Regions from separate parts of the Nocardioides palaemonis genome, predicted to be linked through region 1. Evidence: predicted binding sites of a transcription regulator. Region 1 holds the regulator's gene; each other region holds the start of a gene.
The links. The regulator LexA, encoded in region 1, represses DNA repair genes until DNA is damaged. The targets are predictions, from matches to a motif close to TCGAACANNTGTTCGA.
Positions count from the first base shown of each region.

Region 2: KDN32_RS08165 (HNH endonuclease signature motif containing protein) is a predicted target of LexA. The motif match lies at 3,525-3,540, and genes of this name have one in related genera.
Region 3: recA (recombinase RecA) is a predicted target of LexA. The motif match lies at 4,867-4,882, and genes of this name have one in related genera.

Region 1 covers NZ_JAGVQR010000001.1:459,875-466,308, reverse strand. Annotated here, with positions in the region: gene KDN32_RS02265 (NAD(P)/FAD-dependent oxidoreductase) at 1-98, shown strand, start outside; gene KDN32_RS02260 (SDR family NAD(P)-dependent oxidoreductase) at 195-989, opposite strand; gene lexA (transcriptional repressor LexA) at 1,114-1,836, shown strand; gene KDN32_RS02250 (NAD(P)/FAD-dependent oxidoreductase) at 1,949-3,166, shown strand; gene KDN32_RS02245 (sulfotransferase family protein) at 3,459-4,190, shown strand; gene KDN32_RS02240 (DivIVA domain-containing protein) at 4,190-4,591, shown strand; gene KDN32_RS02235 (ATP-dependent DNA helicase) at 4,573-6,434, opposite strand, start outside.
Region 2 covers NZ_JAGVQR010000001.1:1,662,892-1,669,325, reverse strand. Annotated here, with positions in the region: gene KDN32_RS08175 (DUF6414 family protein) at 1-360, opposite strand, end outside; gene KDN32_RS08170 (hypothetical protein) at 774-1,823, opposite strand; gene KDN32_RS08165 (HNH endonuclease signature motif containing protein) at 2,054-3,265, opposite strand; gene KDN32_RS08160 (SDR family NAD(P)-dependent oxidoreductase) at 3,748-4,590, opposite strand; gene KDN32_RS08155 (NAD-dependent succinate-semialdehyde dehydrogenase) at 4,657-6,033, opposite strand; gene KDN32_RS08150 (aldo/keto reductase) at 6,149-6,434, opposite strand, start outside.
Region 3 covers NZ_JAGVQR010000001.1:2,247,245-2,253,678, forward strand. Annotated here, with positions in the region: gene KDN32_RS10985 (DUF3037 domain-containing protein) at 1-42, opposite strand, end outside; gene KDN32_RS10990 (HipA family kinase) at 39-812, opposite strand; gene KDN32_RS10995 (PPK2 family polyphosphate kinase) at 809-1,663, opposite strand; gene KDN32_RS11000 (GNAT family N-acetyltransferase) at 1,695-2,396, opposite strand; gene KDN32_RS11005 (phosphoribosyltransferase) at 2,403-2,891, opposite strand; gene KDN32_RS11010 (regulatory protein RecX) at 2,937-3,686, opposite strand; gene recA (recombinase RecA) at 3,676-4,728, opposite strand; gene KDN32_RS11020 (MFS transporter) at 4,929-6,182, opposite strand; gene KDN32_RS11025 (DUF3046 domain-containing protein) at 6,179-6,373, opposite strand; gene KDN32_RS11030 (methyltransferase domain-containing protein) at 6,370-6,434, opposite strand, start outside.

The DNA.
Region 1 (6,434 bases):
GGGTGCTGATCCCGGGCCCGCAGGCACACCTGATGAAGCTCGGCTTCGAGAAGTACTTCCTCTGGAAGATGCAGCACGGGCAGGTGCGCCTGCCCTGACCCGAGCGACCACGCCCGGTCGCGCACCGGGCACCGAGGGGACGGCCGTCCGGCCCAGAGGAGCCGGGGGCCGTCCGTAGGTTGCCCGGCGAAGAGTCAGCGCCGCCTCATCGCGCGGCGACCCTGCGCGGCGAACAGCCCGACGAGGTGCTGCGAGACGCCCGGGGCGAGCGCGGCGCTGCGCGCGACTCCCCCGCGCCAGCCCGGCACCGTACGCACCACCCGCCGCGAGCCGAGCAGCGCGACCGCCGCCTCGGCGACCTGCGACACGCTCAGGATCGCGCCACCGGAGTGCACCAGCTGGGCACCCATCCCGGCCGGGTCCTGCGCGGCGAGCATCGCGGTGTCGGCGCCGTCCGGGCACAGCGCGTGGACGCGTACGCCCCGCGGCGACTCGGCGTTGACCGACCCGCTGAGCGCCACCACTCCCGCCTTGGTGGCGCCGTAGACGGCGTAGCCCGGCGTGGGCGTGAGGCCGGCGAGCGACGCGACGTTGACCACGTCGCCGCCGCGCGGCCCGAACGCGTCCAGCGCCGCACGGGTCCCCCACATCGTGCCGAGCAGGTTGACCTCGACCAGCCGGCGCACCTGCTCGTCCGTCAGCGCCGCGAGGGTCCCGTCGTCGCCGACGCCGGCGTTGTTGAACCACGCCGCGAGCGGCGCGTGGCGCACCGCCTCGGCCGCGACCGCGCGGTGCGCGTCCGGGTCGCGTACGTCGTGGGCGAGGCCGGCGACCGCGCCGATCTCCGCGGCGGTCGCGGCGACCGCCTCGGCGTCGACATCGCTCACGACCACCCGGTGACCACGCGCGACCAGCAGCTCCGCGATGCCGCGCCCGATCCCACGCGCCCCACCCGTCACCACACAGCTCGTCGCCCCAGCACCCGTCATGGACGCGACGCTAGCGACACGCTGCTTCGAACAGGTGTTTGATCCACGGGTGCCGGGAGGTCTACGGTGGCCTCACCCGGTCCGGGCGGACGGAGCGGGGCACCATGCGGGAGGACTGAGCCAGATGGCCAAGCAGGACGACAAGAACGTCATCGAGATGCCCGACGGCCCGCCGGACGCCACCGGCCTGACCCCGCGCCAGCAGCGCGTGCTCGCCACCATCAAGGACTCGATCGAGACCAAGGGATACCCGCCCTCGATGCGCGAGATCGGCCAGGCGGTCGGCCTCACCTCGTCCTCCAGCGTCGCCCACCAGCTGCGCGTGCTCGAGGGCAAGGGCTTCCTCAAGCGCGACCCCAACCGGCCCCGCGCCCTCGAGGTGTTCCTGCCCGAGGTGATGGCGGCGCGCCGCTCGATCTCCAGCGCCGACGACTCGGGCGTCGACGAGACCGGCATCGGCGACGTCTCGCCGTCCGCGGTCAACATCCCCGTCGTCGGCCGGATCGCCGCCGGTGGCCCGATCCTCGCCGAGGAGCAGGTCACCGACGTCTTCCCGCTGCCCAAGCAGCTCGTCGGCGACGGCACCCTCTTCCTGCTCGAGGTCTCCGGCGACTCGATGGTCGACGCGGCCATCTGCAACGGCGACTACGTCGTGATCCGCCAGGAGCAGACCGCCAGCAACGGCCAGATCGTCGCCGCGATGATCGAGGGCGAGGCGACCGTCAAGACGTTCCAGCGCAAGGACGGCCACGTGTGGCTGCTCCCCCACAACACGGCGTACGACCCGATCCCGGGCGACAACGCCACCATCCTCGGCGTCGTCACCGCGGTGCTCCGCCGGGTCTGACCCTCCCCTGCGCACGGCCTCCGACGGCCCTCCACCCCACGGGGCGGAGGGCCGTTGAATGTCCACCACCGACGGGACACGATGGCGGGACAGCCAACCGTCGGGAGCGCGCATGAGCAACGTCCAGGAGTCCTACGACTACGTCATCGTCGGCGGAGGCGTCGCCGCCGCCAGCGCCGTGAAGGGGATCCGCTCGCAGGACTCCTCGGGCACGGTCGCGGTGCTCGGCTCCGAACCCCACGACCCGGTCTACCGCCCGGCGCTGTCGAAGGACCTCTGGCTCAAGGACGACGAGTCGCTCGAGGGCCAGTCGCTCGCCGGTGACCTCAACGACGACGACGGCGTCGACCTCGTCCTCGACACCACCGTCACCGAGATCGACCCGGCCGGCCACGCCGTACGCCTCGCCGACGGCACGTCGGTCGGCTACGGAAAGCTGCTGCTGGCCACGGGTGCCGAGCCCCGCACCCTCGGGCTCGGGGCCGGTCCGCGGGTCGTCTACTACCGCACGTCCGCCGACTACGAGCGGCTCCGCGCGCTCGCCACCTCCGGCAGCCACGTCGTGGTCGTCGGCGGCGGCTACATCGGCTCCGAGATCGCCGCTGCCCTCGTGCAGAACGACGTCGCGGTCACGCTGGTGCTCGACCTCGAGGACGTGCAGGAGCAGATGTTCCCCCGCGCGCTCGCCGCGAGCCTCACCAAGGACTTCGCCGAGCACGGCGTGACGATCGTCCACGGGTCGGTCAGCACCGGCGAGGAGACCGGCGACGGCGTCCGGATCCGCCTCGACGACGGCACCGACGTGGTCGCCGACGCGGCCGTGATCGGGGTCGGCGTCCAGCCGCGCACCGGGCTCGCCGAGGCCGCCGGCCTCGAGGTCGACAACGGCGTCGTGGTCGACGACCGCCTGCGCACCAGCGTCGAGGACGTGTACGCCGCGGGCGACGTCGCGTCCTACCCCGACGCCCTGCTCGGCCGCCGCCGCGTCGAGCACGTCGACCAGGCCGAGAAGTCCGGCGCGCACGCCGGCAAGGTGATGGCCGGCGCCGACGAGGCCTACGACTACACGCCGATCTTCTGGTCCGACCTCTTCGACGCCGGCTACGAGGCCGTCGGCGAGACGAAGTCGGACCTCGACATGGTCGAGGACTGGAAGGACGGCGAGCTCGGCACCGGCGTCGTCTACTACCTCAAGTCCGGCTCCGTGCGCGGCGTGCTGCTCTGGAACGTCTGGGACAGCACCGACAAGGCCCGCGAGGTGATCGCGGAGACCAAGGACGCGCCGCTGGAAGACCCGGAGAGCCTGCGGGGACGGATCTCCTTCGGCTGAGGCGCCGCTCGTCGCTGGTCGAGGAAGGCGCCCTGGCGCCTGTCACGAGACCCGGTCACGCGACGGGGTCTCGTGACACGACTTCGTCGTTCCTCGACCAGCGAGGTCTCGGTGGTTGAGGTGCGAGCGGAGCGAGCCTCGAGACCACGGACGGGTGACGGGTGACGCAGGTTTCGAGGCTCGTCGCTGGCGCTCCTCGCACCTCAACCAACGAGGCTTCGGTGGTTGAGGTGCGAGCGGAGCGAGCCTCGAAACCACGGACGGCAGTCCGGGCACGTGTAGCCTCGCGGCGATGTCCGAGCACCCCGGCGCCGCGCCGTCCCCCGAGGTCTTCCACACCCGAGCGGGCAACCGGCGCCGCCTGACGCAGGCGGCCGAGGCGGAGGTCGAGCGGCTCGCGGCGGCTGGCGAGACATCTGCCTGGCTCAGCCCGCTGGCGTACAACCTCACGGTGAGCCACAGCCACCGGTTCGTGTGGTTCCGGGTGGCGAAGGTCGCGACGCGCACCATCCGCCACCACTGCGAGAGCCACGGCGTGACGATGGACGTCGACCACGCGATGCGGGTGCGCTACCCGCTGGCGTCGTTCGCCGACTACTTCGCCTTCGCGTTCGTCCGCGACCCGCTCGACCGGTTCGTCTCCGCGTGGCGCGACAAGGTCGTGGCCAACAACTACTACCGCTTCGACGAGCAGACCCACGCGCGGATGCAGGCGATCGAGGAGTTCGCCCGGTGGACCGCCACCCACGACCTCTCCGCCGTGCCCGGCACCGACCAGCACCTCACCCTGCAGAGCCGGATGATCGACCTCAACCGGGTCGACTTCGTCGGGCGCCTCGAGACCTTCGACCGCGACTTCGCCGAGGTGTGCGAGCGGATCGGGGCGCCGGCGGTGCCGAGCGCGCCGCAGAACCAGACCGCGCCCGGCGGGCAGGACCGCCGGGCGTCCGACGAGCTCAGGGAGCTGGTGAGCCAGATGTACCGCCGCGACTACCAGGTGTTCGGCTACGAGGTGCCGGCCTGATGGGCGTCTCCCGGCCGACGTTCCCGGTGGCGCGGCTGCGCCAGGCCTACGACGTCGAGCAGGTCGACCTCGCCGTCGACCACATCCTCGAGAACCTCGCGCTCCCCCGCCCCCGCATCGACGCCGGCGACATCACCGCGATGCGCTTCACCCCGGGGCGCGGCGGCTACGACATGGCGGCCGTCGACGACTGGCTCGACGAGGTCGTCGCCGAGCTCCGGGCGCGCGGCGCAGGAGGAGCGCCCGGCCCGGCGGAGCAGCCGGCCGCGCCGCAGCCGGCGTACGCCCCGACGACCTCGACCGCGATCACCGAGGTCCGGTCGGGCAGCTCCGGCAGGACTCTCCTGGTGCTGGCCGTGCTGGTCGTGCTCGCGCTGGCGGCCTACTCGCTCTTCGGCTGACCGAGCCGCTTGAGCGCCTGGCGCACGAGCGCCGGGTCGGTGGTCGACCACATCGGCGGCAGCGACGCCTTGAGGAAGCGGCCGTAGCGGGCGGTCTCGAGGCGCGGGTCGAGGACCGCGACGATGCCGCGGTCGGTGGTGGTGCGGATCAGCCGACCGGCGCCCTGCGCCATCAGCAGCGCGGCGTGGGTGGCCGAGACCTCCATGAAGCCGTTGCCGCCGCGGTCGTCGGCGGCCTTCGCGCGCGCCGACATCAGCGGGTCGTCGGGCCGCGGGAACGGGATCCGGTCGATGATCACCAGCTGGCAGGTGTCGCCCGGGACGTCGAGCCCCTGCCACAGCGAGAGGGTGCCGAACAGACAGGTGTGCGGGTCCTCGACGAACTGCTTGGCGAGCTCGGGGAGCTGGGCGTCGCCCTGCGCGAGCGTGGTGAGGTGCGGGAGCCGCTGGCGGACCACCTCGGCGGCCGCCTCCGCGGCGCGGCGCGACGAGAACAGTCCGAGGGTGCGCCCGTCGAGCGCGTCGACGAGGTCGCAGATCTCGTCGAGCTGGGCCGGCCCGAGGCCGTCGCGGCCGGGCTGGGGCAGGTGGCGGGCGACGTAGAGGATGGACTGCTGGCCGTAGTCGAACGGCGAGCCGACGTCGATGCCCTTCCACGGCAGCGCGTCGTCGGCGTCGGTCGTGGCGATCTGGTGGCCGACCCGCTCGGTGGGCTTGAGGCCGAGCGACGTCGCGACCGCGCCGAACTCGCCGCCGAGCATGAGGGTGGCGCTGGCGAAGACGACGGTCTTGTCGGTGAGCAGCTTGTCGCGCATCGGGCCCCACACCTGGAGGGGCGCGACGTGGAGGCGGGCCGGGAACCGGTCGCGCGCCTCGCCGAGCCACAGCACGTCGCGGTCGGAGCCGGCCGCCATCCGCTCGGCGTTGACGAACACCTCCTGCACCATGCCCTTGGCCTGGGTGCGGCCGGCGTCACCCTCCCCCTCACCGCCGGACTCGCGCGGGAACGCCGACAGCGTCGCGCGGGCGGCGTCGCGCACCGCGACCAGCGCGTCGGAGAGCTGGGGCGGGACCGTGTCGATCCGCCCGGCGGGCAGCGCGGCGAACGCCTCGGCGAGCTGGGCGCCCGCGTCCTCGAGGTCGCCGGCCGGGTCGCCGCCGGCGTCGTCGGCCCAGCGGCTGGCGCGGCGGGCCGCGCGCTCGACGTCGCCCGCGCCGAGCTCGTCGGTGGCGGCCTGGGTGACGCGCGCGACGAGCTCGTGGGCCTCGTCGATGACCACCGTGTCGTAGTCGGGGATCATCGGGACGTCCTCGATCGCGTCGATCGCGAGGAGGGAGTGGTTGGTGACGACGAGGTGGCTGCGCTGGGCCTTCTCCTTGGCCAGCTCGGCGAAGCACTCCTGGCCGAACGGGCACTTGGTCGCGCCGAGGCACTCGCGGTGGTTGACCGAGACCTGGCGCCACTCGCGGTCGGTGTGGCGCGGGGCGTTGTCGCGCTCGCCGCTGCCGCCGCCCTCGGCCTCCTCCTCCGCCCACGACCGCAGCTCGAGGACCTTCTCGGCCATCGCGCCGAGCGGCACGTCGACGAGGGTGCCCTGGTCGTCGGGCACGCCGGCGCGGATGCGGTGGAGGCAGGCGTAGTTGGAGCGGCCCTTGAGCACGGCGTACGACGTGTCGATCCCGGGCACGTCCTTGACCGCCTCGACCAGGCGCGGGAGGTCGCGCTCGACGAGCTGGTGCTGGAGGGCGAGGGTCGCGGTGGCGACGACGACGCGCTTGTCGTGGAGCATCGCCGGCACGAGGTAGCCCAGCGACTTGCCGGTGCCGGTGCCGGCCTGGACGA
Region 2 (6,434 bases), 1.2 Mb from region 1:
CGTGTACATCTTGGTCGCGGCCATCGAATCTGCCGGTGCGGTAACGACGTAGTCGTCGAGTCGACGAACGCGGTCGTCGTTGGCGATCTCGGCCAGGTAGTCAGTAAGGATCGTGTTCGACAACGTCTGGTTCAAGATGCTCTGTCCGACGCTCTTGTAGTCGACGCCGCTTCCTGCCTCACCGGATACGCCGACGAACGGAAGCCACGACAGCCGTGCGGACACCTTCGACTCGACCTTCGCGTGGAGGTCAGAGGCACGCTCCTTGATCTCCTGGCTTGTGGAACTCGTAGCACCGCCGGCGGTGATGTCGAGGTAGTCGGACGCAGACTGCTCGTCGAAGTAGACGACCTTGACCATCGACTTGGGCGTAGCGGCATCGTCCTTTGGTGAGTTCAACAGGAGGTCACCTTCTTGGCTGGGCACGTCGGTCGAGCGGAACGCGTTGCAGGGAGAGCATGCCGGACAGGACCGACATCTCTTGCCGGAAGCGAGGGCGAACCCCTGGTTCGAACTATCGATGGGATCTCGGGGGCGCAGTCTGACCGGCGACGCCGTTCTCCCCAGTTTAACGGGCGACCGCTAGCACGCCGCCGCAGCGATCCGTCGGGCAGTCCGCCAGCAATCCGAGCATTCCCAGGGCGGACATCGGGCGCGAGGCATCGCAGCACCGCATCCCTGCATGGAGTCAAGCACGGCGCTGAGCACCTACGTCATAGTGGGCGGAGTTCCGGCCGCCCAGTGGATCAGGGAGCCGAGCTTTCGGGGGAGGGCTAGGAAGGGATGTCCTTCGCGAGCCCGCGCTTGAAGTGGGTCGCGTCGGCGACCCCGCCGTCGTCGTCCAAGTCGAAGAACCGGCGCCGGTCGGCTTCGTCATGGAGCGCGAACAGGCCAGCGTGGATGAACGTTGGCTGTACGACGCGACTCTTCAATCGAGTGCCGAAGGTCGACAGGGTCTCGAAGTCGAGCCCGACCGCGCTCACATCCAGGTCGTAGACCTTCCGGTAGGTCTTGTGAAGCGGCTCGGGAAAGGTGTCTACGAACTTCTCGTTGAACTTGGGTTGGAAGTACCGGATTAGGGCAGCCTCGGCCAGCGCCGTGACCACGCTGACGTCGAGCGAGGCGTGCTCGAACGCGTTCAGGTGAGCCATGGACTGTTCATCACCCTCTGTGCCCAGCCACGACCCAAAGGTCGACATCTTGTTGTAAGTCGCGAACTGCATCGGGACGACCCACACGTCCAGGTGTGGTGCGGTCTGCTGAGTGTCCGCCATGACGCGCTGCAGTGTCTTGTGGGTCTGAAGCCGGCTCTGGATCGCCCCACCTGCGTCTTGCGACTGGCCGACGTACACGACCTCCAGGTCGAACAGCGCCTCATCGAGCTCGGTCGCATCCATGCGTCCCAACCCCATCGTCTGTTGCAGGTACATCGAGAACCACATCGCCGTCGGCGCACCCGACACCAGGTCCCCGGCCTCGTTGTGCAGTTCCATGACCGTGTACGGCCCGTTGCTGACCAGCTTTAGCGGACTTTCGTACAGGTGCGGACCGCTGAGCGTGACCGTGTTCGAGTATCCGCCGCCCAGATCGGCGGTCAGCGACACCTCGAACGTCTCCGCATCGCACACCCACGTCGTCGGATCCACAGTTACCCGCGGACGGCGACCGATCAGGTAAATGTTGCAGATCGGCACGTCCGGTTCCTTGGCCACTGCCTCAAGTTGCGCTGGAGCCAAGATGCCGGCCCAATCACACGACATTGAGATCGCGTTCTCGACGTTGTACTTAAAGTCGGACTTAGCGGACTCTGGGGCATCGCTCATGACCCGCATGCTCTCGCGAAATAGTGCGGCTCGACTCGGAAGCGCCCAGAGTGGGTCCTTGTTTGCTCGCTCGCGCCCCGAACTCAAGAGTGGAACTGCTGACCGTCGACGGCAGGTGCTGGCTCCTCGTTGGAGCATGAATGGACCAGAGGTCATCTGGGCGCTGAGCACCTGCGTCGTAGTGGGCGGTTCGTCGCTACCGCCGAGCGAAAGCTCGATCCCAACTCCCCTCACGTCCGCATCACGAAGGTGACCTGGTTGTCGGCATGGATGGTCTTCGCGTAGCGGGGGTCGTGGGCGAGACGGTGGTGGCGCGGGCACAGCAGCCGCCCGTTCGCGAGGTCGGTGGTGCCGCCGTTGGACCAGGGGTCGTCGTGGTGGGCGTGGCAGCCTGAGGCGGTTGTCTCACACCCCCGCGCGGTGCAGCCACCGTCGCGCAGACCGAGCGCGATCCGCTGCGCCTTGCTGAACAACCGCCGCGTCCGGCCCAGGTCCAGCACCTGACCGTCGCCGCCGAGGACCACCGGGATGACACCGGCCTCGCAGGCCAACCTGCGTGCCTGCGCCGCCGACATCCGGGTCCCGTCGTCCAGCAACGCGACACCGCGGTCACCGAGCAGATCCCGAAGGGTCAGCGTCACCACGACCGTCGCGTTCACACCGGCGGTCTGCGGGGCCGCGTCGGTCGGATAGCGCTCGACGTACTCCACGAACGCCTCACCCATCCGACGACGCGACGGCTTCCACACCCCCGCCTCGTCGCGCAGGTCGGCGTCGGTGTGGCGGGCCGGGTTCGCCAACGCCAGCAGGATCCGCCGCAGGACCGCACCCACAGGAGACGGGACCGTGAACCGGCCGTGGCAGCGTCCCTCACCGTCATCGGACATCGAGAACGACACCGACTCCTCCGCCCGCCGCTCCTCGGCCTCGAGCGCGTCGGCCTCGGCGGACTCCCCCACCTCGGGTGCGACCACGTCCAGGATCCGCTTCCCGATCTGCCGCAGACCCTTCGCGTCATGCTCACGCGCGTACGCCAGCAGTCGCGCCTCGGCCTCCGCACGCACCACGTCATCCACCCGGGACGGGAGGGCGTCGACCGCGTCGACGATCGCCCGTGCTTGCTCCGCTCGCAGCGTGCCGTCCGCGAGCTGACGCCCGACCTCCGGATGCGCCTCCAACGCCCGCCCCAACGCCAGGTCCCGACGCGACTCCCGCCGCGTCGACCGCGTCTCGGAGGCCAGCCACGCCGTCGCGTCCCGCGAACCCTCCACCGTCCCGAGATCGTCGGACGCGGCCAGCACCCGCGCCAGCAGCCCGTCCAGCTGGGAACGCGCCGCCACCAGCTCCACCAGCGCCGCCCGCTTGTCGGCCACCGACATGAACACCGGCTCCACCGACACCACGCCCTTCAACAACGCACGTAGGTCGCCCGCACACGCCACGATCGGATGCTGAAGCTCCGGGTCTGGCTGGTCCAGCTGATCCATCGGGGGCCACCTCCTTGCACGCACGTCACTGACATCCGCCCGGGTCCGGGGCGAAGCGGTGAGGCATGGGGTGGCACCACTAGCCAGGTCGTCACCCGAGAGCCCTACGGCATCCCGCGAGCACCAACACGGGTTCTATGAGTGACTGACCCGATCCCGGGAACTCCGTCACCTCAGACGAGAGAACCGTTTCGGACCGGCGTGCTACGCACGATCGTACACCTGTTCGAATCAGACGGGAAGGGGAGGTTCGATCCAGTGTGCAACTGAGGCCAAGGGGTCTCGTGACGGGACTTCGTCCCTCCTCGACCAGCGAGGGTGGACGGGGTCTCGTGACGGCCGCGGGCGGCCTCCTCGACCAACGGTGGACCAGGTCTCGAGACGGGACTTCGTCCCTCCTCGACCACCGAAGCTGAGGGGCCGTCCTGCGGTGCGAGTCAGGCGAGCCCGACGAGCTCCGCCGACCGCTCCCAGAGCCCGTCAATCAGAGTCCGATCGTGCGCCTGCTTGTTCTCACGACCGTCGATGGTGAACCGGCTGAAGTACCGCCCGTTGATCTCGGGGTCGGGCCCGCGCTCGGCGAGGGTGATGAGGGGCGCCGCGCCGTCGGGGACGCTGATCGTCGCGAAGCGGGCGAGCGGCGTGCGGTAGAGCAGGCCCACGAGCCACGAGTCGCGGCCGAACGAGCTGCCCACCGGCCCCGGGTGCACCGCGACGGACGCGATGCCGTCGTCGGCCCAGCGGTCGGTGATGCCGCGGGTGAAGAGGATGTTCATCAGCTTGCCGGTGCCGTAGGCGGCGAACTCGCGCGCCTTGCGGTGCTCGTAGTCGAGGTCGTCGAGCACGACCTTGCCCACCAGGTTGGCGATGCTCGAGGTGTTGACCACGAGCGAGCGGTCGGCGGCGGCCAGCGTCGGACGCAGCAGGTTGGTCAGCAGGAACGGCGCGAGGTGGTTGACCTGGAAGTTGGGCTCGTGGCCGTCGTGCGTGGTCCGCGTCGGGGCGAAGGTGCCGCCGGCGTTGTTCATCAGCACGTCGAGCGAGCCGACGCGCTCGCGCACCTGCTCGGCCAGGCGGCGTACGTCATCGAGCCGGGAGAAGTCGGCGACCAGCGGCTCCGTGCCGACCGCCTCCGCGACCGGCCGCAGCTTGTCGGCCGAGCGCCCGGTGACGTGGACCGTCGCGCCTCGCTGGGCGAGGACCTTCGCGGTCTCCGCGCCGATCCCGTCGCTCGCTCCGGTCACCAGCACGGTGCGGCCGGCCATCGTCTGATCGCTCATGCGCCGAGCGTAGGCGGCGCCGCCACGGGCCCGGAGGCAGGACCCCCGGACCCGTGGCGAGCGGGGTCAGCCCGCGGGGGTGTAGATGAGCTTCTTGTTGACGAACTCGTCGATGCCGTAGGGGCCGAGCTCGCGGCCGACGCCCGAGCGCTTGGTCCCGCCGAAGGGCAGGTCGGCGGCCGAGCCCTGGGCGCTGTTGATCCAGACCATGCCGGTGTCGAGCGCGTCGGCGACCCGCTGGGCCTGCTCGGTGTCCGCGCTCCAGACGACACCGCCGAGTCCGAACGACGAGTCGTTGGCCAGCGCGACGGCCTCGGCCGCGTCCTTGACGCGGTAGACGACAGCGGCGGGGCCGAAGAGCTCCTCGCTGTAGGCGCGCATGTCGGGCGTGACGTCGGTGAGCACGGTGGCCTCGACGAAGGCGCCGGGGCGGTCGAGCCGCTTGCCGCCGGTGCGGAGCGTCGCACCCTTGGAGACCGCGTCCTCGACCTGCTCGATCAGGGTCGTCGCGGCGGCGTCCGACGAGAGCGGGCCGAAGCCGCTCGAGGAGTCGAACGGGTCGCCCGGCGTGAGCGAGGCCATCGCCGCGGTGAACTGCTCGACGAAGTCGTCGTAGAGGTCGTCGACGACGATCATCCGCTTGGCGCCGTTGCACGCCTGACCCGCGTTGCCCATCCGGCCCCGGACGGCCGACTTCACGGCGGCGCCGAGGTCGTCGGCGTCGAGCAGGATGAAGGGGTCGGAGCCGCCAAGCTCGAGCACGACCTTCTTGAGGTGTCGCCCGGCCACCTCGGCGACGGCCGAGCCGGCGCGCTCGGAGCCGGTCACCGAGACGCCGACGACGCGCGGGTCGGCGATGATGTCGGCCGACTGGTCGTTGGTGGCGAAGAGGTTGATGTAGGCGTCAGCCGGAAGGCCCGCGTCGGCGAAGATCTGGTCGATCGCGAGCGCCGACTCGGGGCACTGCGGGGCGTGCTTGAGCAGGATCGTGTTGCCGACCATCAGGTTGGGCGCGGCGAACCGGGCCACCTGGTAGTAGGGGAAGTTCCACGGCATGATCCCGAGCAGCGGGCCGACCGACTCCTTGCGCACCAGCGCGCTGCCACCCATCGCCGGGTCGAGCGGGGCGTCGGCGAGCAGGGCCGGCCCCTGGTCGGCGTAGTAGCGGAAGATCGACGCGACCAGCTTGAGCTCGCCCTTGCCCTCCCGGATCGGCTTGCCCATCTCGCGCGCGATGATCGCGGCGAGCTCGGCGGCCCGCTCGTCGTAGAGGTCGGCGACCGTGCGCAGCACCTGCGCGCGCTCGTCCTTCGACGTCGTGCGCCACTCGCCGTACGCCGCGTGGCTGCGCGCGATGGCGTCCTGCACCTCGGCGTCGGTGGCGGTCGGGAACTCCTTCTCGACCTCGCCGGTGGACGGGTTCGTGACCTGGTAGTCGCTCATGTGCTTCCTCTCGAACGGTGTGGGACGTGTGCATCCCCCACCTCCGAACGTACGCACGGGCGCGACCGCCACAAGGGTCCGGAGGGGTGAGGAGTCCCACCGCCCGGATCGGGAATCAGCCGCCGGCGAGGTCGCGGCTGCGCTGCTCGACGCCCAGGTCGCCGTAGGGGTAGTCCGTCGCACCGAGGTCGCTGGCCTCGTCGAGGACCGCCTGCTCCTCCTCCGACAGCACGAGCCCCGCCGCCTTCAGGTTGGCCGTGAGCTGCTCGGTGGTGCGGGCGCCCAGGATCGTGGACGTGACCGCAGGGCGGTTGGTGACCCACGCGAGCGCGATCTCGGCCATCGACACCCCGCGCTCCTGCGCGACGCGGTCGACGGCGTCGATGATCCGCCAGGTGCGC
Region 3 (6,434 bases), 1.8 Mb from region 1:
GCAGCGCAGGACGACGTACTGGTAGGCCAGCCGCGCGCTCACCGGGAGGCCTCCGGCAGCCACTGGCGGGTGCCCAGGCGGGCGGTGAGGAAGTCGACGTAGGCCGCCCGCAGCTCCGCGGCGGTCTCCGCGCCCGGGACCGGCTCCAGCCACTCGTCGGGGACGTCGGCCAGCACGTCGGCGAACATCTCCCGCCCGAGGAGCGCGCCGATCTCGTCGTCGAGCTCGCGAGCCCCGGCAGCGCACGTCTCGAAGACGTGGCCCGAGGAGTCCCACGGCTGCGCGGCGAACCGGGCGGGGTCGGTGACGCCGGAGCGCCAGCCGTGGTGGAAGTAGAGCGACGCGCCGTGGTCGATGACCCAGAGGTCGCCGTTCCACAGCAGCAGGTTGGGGTTGCGCCAGGACCGGTCCACGTTGGCGGTGAAGGCGTCGAGCCACAGCACCCGGGCGCCCTCGTCGTCGGCTGCCGCGACCTGGCCGTCCACGCCGAACGACCCGGGGAGGAAGTCGATGCCGAGGTTGTGGCCCACGCTCGCGTTGAGCAGGTCCTGGACCTCCTCGTCTGCCTCGTAGCGGGCGATCTCGGGATCGAGGTCGAGCACCACCAGACGCGGGGTGCGCAGCCCGAGCCGGGTGGCCAGACCGCTCACCACGACCTCGGCGACCAGCACCCTGGCGCCCTGCCCTGCTCCGCGGAACTTGCAGACGTAGGTCCCGAGGTCGTCGGCCTCGACGACGCCGGGCAGGCTGCCGCCCTCGCGCAGCGGCGTGACGTAGCGGGTGACGGTGACGGAGGGGAGACCGGCGCTCACTGGACGGGGGCCTCCTGCGCCAGGCGCTCCTGCTCCGCCTCCACGTCGAAGTCGGCCTCGGGCCACGTCAGGTCGAGCCCACGCAGCGTCTCGAGGAGCAGCTGGCCGATGGCGAGGTTGCGGAACCACTTCTTGTCCGACGGGACGACGTACCACGGGGCGAGCTGGGTGCTGGTGCGCTCGAGCACCACCTCGTACGCCTCGCGGTAGGCCGACCAGTGGGCGCGCTCGTCGAGGTCGCCCGGGTTGTACTTCCAGTGCTTCTCGGGGTTGGCGAGGCGCTCGGCGAGCCGGGCCTTCTGCTCGTCGGCGCTGATGTGGAGCATGCACTTGATGATCGAGTAGCCCTCGCCGACCAGACGGGCCTCGAAGTCGTTGATGGCGCCGTAGCGGCGCTCGATCTCCTCGGGCTCGGCGAGGCCGCGCACCCGGGCGATCAGCACGTCCTCGTAGTGCGAGCGGTCGAAGACACCGATGAACCCTGCGGGCGGCAGGCCCTTCTCGATGCGCCAGAGGAAGTCGTGCGCACGCTCCTCCTCGGTCGGCGCCTTGAACGAGGTGATCCGCACGCCCTGCGGGTCGACCAGGCCGATGGTGTGGCGCAGCACCCCGCCCTTGCCGCTGGTGTCCATCCCCTGCAGCACCAGCAGGATCCGCTGCTCGGAGCCGACCGTCCGCTGCGCCCACAGCCGCTCCTGCAGGTCGGAGAGCTCGTCACCCATGGCGAAGAGCGTGTCCTTGCCGTCGCTCTTCGAGCCGTCGAAGCCCGGAGCGACGTCGGTCTCGATCGTGGTCAGGTCGACCGGGCCGGCGGGAAGCCTCAGGGCCTCGGTGATGGCGGACGTCGTCATGGGCACATCATGTCCCACGTCACCGACGGCCTCAGGCCAGGACGCGGCGCACGTCGAGCGAGCAGCCCACGACCGTGTGCGTCGAGCCGTCCGCCTGGGGCTGGTCGAACCAGGTGCCGGGCTCGAAGCCGGCCTTGGCGAGGACCCGGAGCGAGGCGGTGTTGCGGTAGTCGGGCGCGGCGAAGTACGTGGTCACGTCCGGGTAGCGCGAGCGGGCGTGCTCGGCCCACGACCACAGCACCGCGGCGCCCAGCCCGCGTCCGCGCCACGCGTCCTCGCCGATCGCGTAGTCCACCCCGACGGCGCCGGGGTCGGGGACGAGCACCGCGTGGTCCGGGTAGTCGGAGATCCGGTAGTCCTGCACGAAGCCGGCCGGGCGCGCGTCCACCTCCACCACCCACATCCGCGTCGGGCTGCGGCCGTCCACCCGCTCGGCGTACATGTCGTGGATCTGCTCCGGCGTCTGCTCGCGTCCCTGCTCCCACCACCGGCGCACGGCGTCGCTGGCCCGCCACCTCGTCATCAGGGGGAGGTCGTCGCGGGTCATCGCCCGGAGGCTCACGACGTGCTCGGGATCGAGGTCGAAGTGCAGCACCGCGCCCGACAGGTCGCGCGCCACGGGGGCGCCGCCGACCGCAGCCACGGTGCGTGCGGCCGCGGCCCGCCACGACTCGCCGTCGTCGACCGACCCCGCGAGGTCGTGCGCGCCGGTGTGGACGACGAGGGTGGTCACCACTCGTCAGTGCGCCAAGCCGTGGCCGACCACCGGCGGGAGGACCGACCACGGGAAGTCGATCCAGCGCTCGGTGCGCCGCCAGGCGTAGTCGGGCTTGATGACCGACTGGGGCTTCTCGTAGACCACCGCGGTGCGGGCCTCGGCGACGTGGCCCTCGCAGAACTCGTGGACCAGCTCCAGGGTGCGGCCGGTGTCGGCGACGTCGTCGGCGATCAGCACCTTCAGCCCGGACAGGTCGACCGCGGCGGGCGTGGGCGGCAGCATGATCGGGACGTCGAGGCGCTGGTCGACGCCGGTGTAGAACTCGACGTTGACGACCGAGATGTTCTTCACGCCGAGCGCGTAGCCCAGCCCCATCCCGAGCGCCAGGCCGCCGCGCGCGATCGCGAGCACCATGTCGGGGGCGAACCCCGAGTCCGCGACCCCTTGGGCGAGCTCGCGGGTGGCGGTGCCGAACAGGTCGTAGGTGAGGACCTCGCGCTCGTTGCTCACGCCGCACATCCCACCAGAGCGGTGGCCGGGCGTGGAAGGGGGTGGTCAGTCCTCGGGCAGGTCGTGCGCGTCGACGAGGTCGTCGACGTCGTCGCCACCGTGGTCGGCGAGCGCCTCGCGGACGACCGCGAAGGCCAGGCCCGAGGAGTAGCCCTTGCGGGCCAGCATCCCGGCGAGCCGCCGGGTGGCGACCTGCGGGTCGAGCCCGCGCATCGAGCGCAGCTTCTTGTCCACCAGCGCTCGTGCGGCCGTGCGCTGGTCGTCGTCGTCGATCTGCTCGAGCGCCTCGGCGACGTCGTCGTCGGTGACGCCCTTGCGTCGCAGCTCCTGCTTGAGGGCCCGCGGCGCGAGGCCCCGGCTGCGGTGCCGGCTCTCCACCCACTGCCGCGCGAAGGCGGCGTCGTCGACCAGCCCGACCTCGGTGAACCGGTCGAGCAGCGCCGAGGCGAGCTCGTCGGGGACTCCCCGCTTCGCGAGCTTGTCGGCGAGCTCCTGACGGGTGCGCGCCTGGCCGGTGAGCGTGTCGAGCAGGATCTTGCGGGCCACCGCCTCGGGGTCGGCCTCGACCTCCGCTGCGGCGGCCTCCGCACGCGCCACGCGGGCGGCCTCGCGCTCCTCCCAGGTCCGGGTGCGGCTGCGACCGCCCTTCTTGCGCGCGCTGTTCCGCGCGCCCGACGAGCGGGCGCCGGGCCGCTCCGGCTCGGCCGGCGCGGGTGGGGTCTCCCCCACCCACGCCGTCACGCCGAGGCCGACGTCACCGACCCAGTCGGGGGCCGGCCGCTGCTCAGAAGTCATCGACCCCGATGGGCTCGTCGCTCAGGCCGTCGGCGGGCGCGTCGACGACCGGGGTGACGCCCAGCTTCTCGAGGATCAGCTTCTCGATCTCGTTGGCGAGGTCGGGGTTGTCGCGCAGGAAGTTGCGCGAGTTCTCCTTGCCCTGCCCGAGCTGGTCGCCCTCGTAGGTGTACCAGGCGCCGGCCTTGCGGATCAGGCCCGCCTCGACGCCGACGTCGATCAGGCCACCCTCGCGGCTGATGCCCTTGCCGTACATGATGTCGAACTCGGCCTGCTTGAACGGCGGCGCGACCTTGTTCTTCACCACCTTGACGCGGGTGCGGTTGCCGACCATGTCGGTGCCGTCCTTGAGCGTCTCGATGCGTCGCACGTCGAGGCGCACCGAGGAGTAGAACTTCAGCGCGCGACCACCGGTCGTGGTCTCGGGCGAGCCGAACATCACGCCGATCTTCTCGCGCAGCTGGTTGATGAAGATGGCGGTGGTGCCGGCATTGTTGAGGGCACCGGTCATCTTCCGCAGCGCCTGGCTCATCAGGCGGGCCTGGAGGCCGACGTGGCTGTCGCCCATCTCGCCCTCGATCTCGGCGCGGGGCACGAGTGCTGCGACCGAGTCGATGACGATCAGCGACAGCGCACCGGAGCGGATCAGCATGTCGGCGATCTCGAGCGCCTGCTCACCGGAGTCGGGCTGGGAGACCAGCAGCGCGTCGGTGTCGACGCCGAGGGCCTTCGCGTACTCCGGGTCGAGCGCGTGCTCGGCGTCGATGAAGGCGACGATGCCGCCGGCCGCCTGGGCGTTGGCCACCGCGTGCAGGGCGACCGTCGTCTTTCCGGAGGACTCCGGACCGTAGACCTCCACCACGCGACCGCGCGGGAGGCCACCGAGCCCGAGCGCGACGTCGAGGGCGATCGACCCCGTGGGGATCACCTCGAGCGGGGCACGCGTCTCGTCGCCCAGTCGCATGACCGAGCCCTTGCCGAACTGCTTCTCCACCTGGGCGAGGGCGGCGTCGAGGGCCTTCTCGCGGTCTGCACCAGCCATTGCTGTGTCCCGTTCTCTCGAGTGAGTGATGTGAGGTACGTCTGCGACGCTAGGGCGAGCCACCGACAGTCCCTGATCAGGACCGTCACCTGCTGTGGACAACCTCGCCCCTCGTCGTACCTGTGGACGCACAGTAGCCCGAACAGGTGTTCGACGCGCGCTCCGGCGCGGCGTGTCGCGCCGCCGATCGGCCTACCGGCTCAGTCGTGGCGTCGGGTCACGCCGCCGGCGACCACGACCGTGAGCGCGAGCAGCGCGGCGAAGAGGGCGAGCGCGGCGTAGCCCAGCGACCCCACGATCACGCCCGCCAGCGCGCCGCCGCCGGCCGCGGTGAGGGCCATCGCCATGTCGGAGGTGCCCTGGACGTCGGTGCGCGCCTCGATGGGCGTCCGGTCGGCGACCACCGTCGACGCGGCGACCGTCGCCGCCGACCAGCCCAGGCCGAGCAGGAACAGCCCGCAGAAGATCTGCCACGACGAACCCTCCGGCGAGGACCCGCAGAGGGCGAGCGAGACGAGCAGCACCGCTCCCCCGGCGACGAGGACCGTGCTCCGGCCGAGACGGTCCGCGGCCCACCCCATCACCGGCGAGAACGCGAACATCCCGAGCACGTGGATCGAGATCACGAAGCCGATCACCTCGAGGTGGGCGCCGCCGTGCTCCATGTGGAGCGGGGTCATGATCATGACGGTGACCATCGCGGCGTGGGCGCACGCCATCGCCACGACCGCTGCCCCGACCGCCGGCACCTCCCGCACGACGGTGGCGAACCGACTCCACGAGCCCCGGTCAGGACCGCTCGCCGCGTCCGCGCGGACCCCCGCGACCTGCTGGGCGAGCAGCAGCGGGTCGGGCCGCAGCCGCCACCCGACCCACACCGCTGCGAGCACCAGGACCACCGAGCCGATCGCGAAGCCGCCGGTGAGCTCCGGGATGCCCAGAGCACGCGCCACCCGGCCACCCACGCCGGTCAGGTTGGGGCCGGCGACGGCGCCGATCGTGGTCGCCCAGACGACGACGGACAGCGCACGGGCGCGGTGCGCCTCGGTGGCGAGGTCCGTGGCGGCGTAGCGCGAGCCGTTGTTGACCGCCGTGGTCGCCCCGAGCAGCAGGGCCCCGAGGAGGAGCACGGCCATCGAGTCGACGACGCCCGCCAGCACCGCGAGCACGGCACCCGTCGCGCCGACGAGGTATCCGGTCACCAGCCCCGCACGGCGCCCGCGCCGACGCATCAGGCGGGCGAGGAGGTAGGCCGTCGCGGCCGTGCCGAGCACCTGGAAGGTCTGCGCGAGCCCGGCCTGCGTCTCGCTCCCGGAGATGTCGCGCGCCAGGAGCGAGGCGGTCGCGACGCCGATCGTCACCCCGACGGCCCCCACCGCCTGGGAGACGACCAGGGTCCGGACCGTGTGCCGCTGGACCGCGGCGAGGTCGACCTGCTCGACGGTGCCGGTCACCGCTCGCTCGCGGGCAGCTCGAGCTGGCGGCGCACGGCCGCCCACACCTGCTTGGGCGGCATCCCGGCGTCGAGCGCCTCCTGGGTCGTGCGTCCGTCGAGGTCGCGCACGACCGTGAGCTCGGCCCAGGTGCGGGAGTAGTCGCGCCCCAGTGCGTCGTCGAGCCGGGCCCAGAACTCGGTGTGCCTCATGGGGACACGGTCCCACGCGTGGCCGACAGCTCGATCCACGACTCGTCCCGCGACCCGGCCA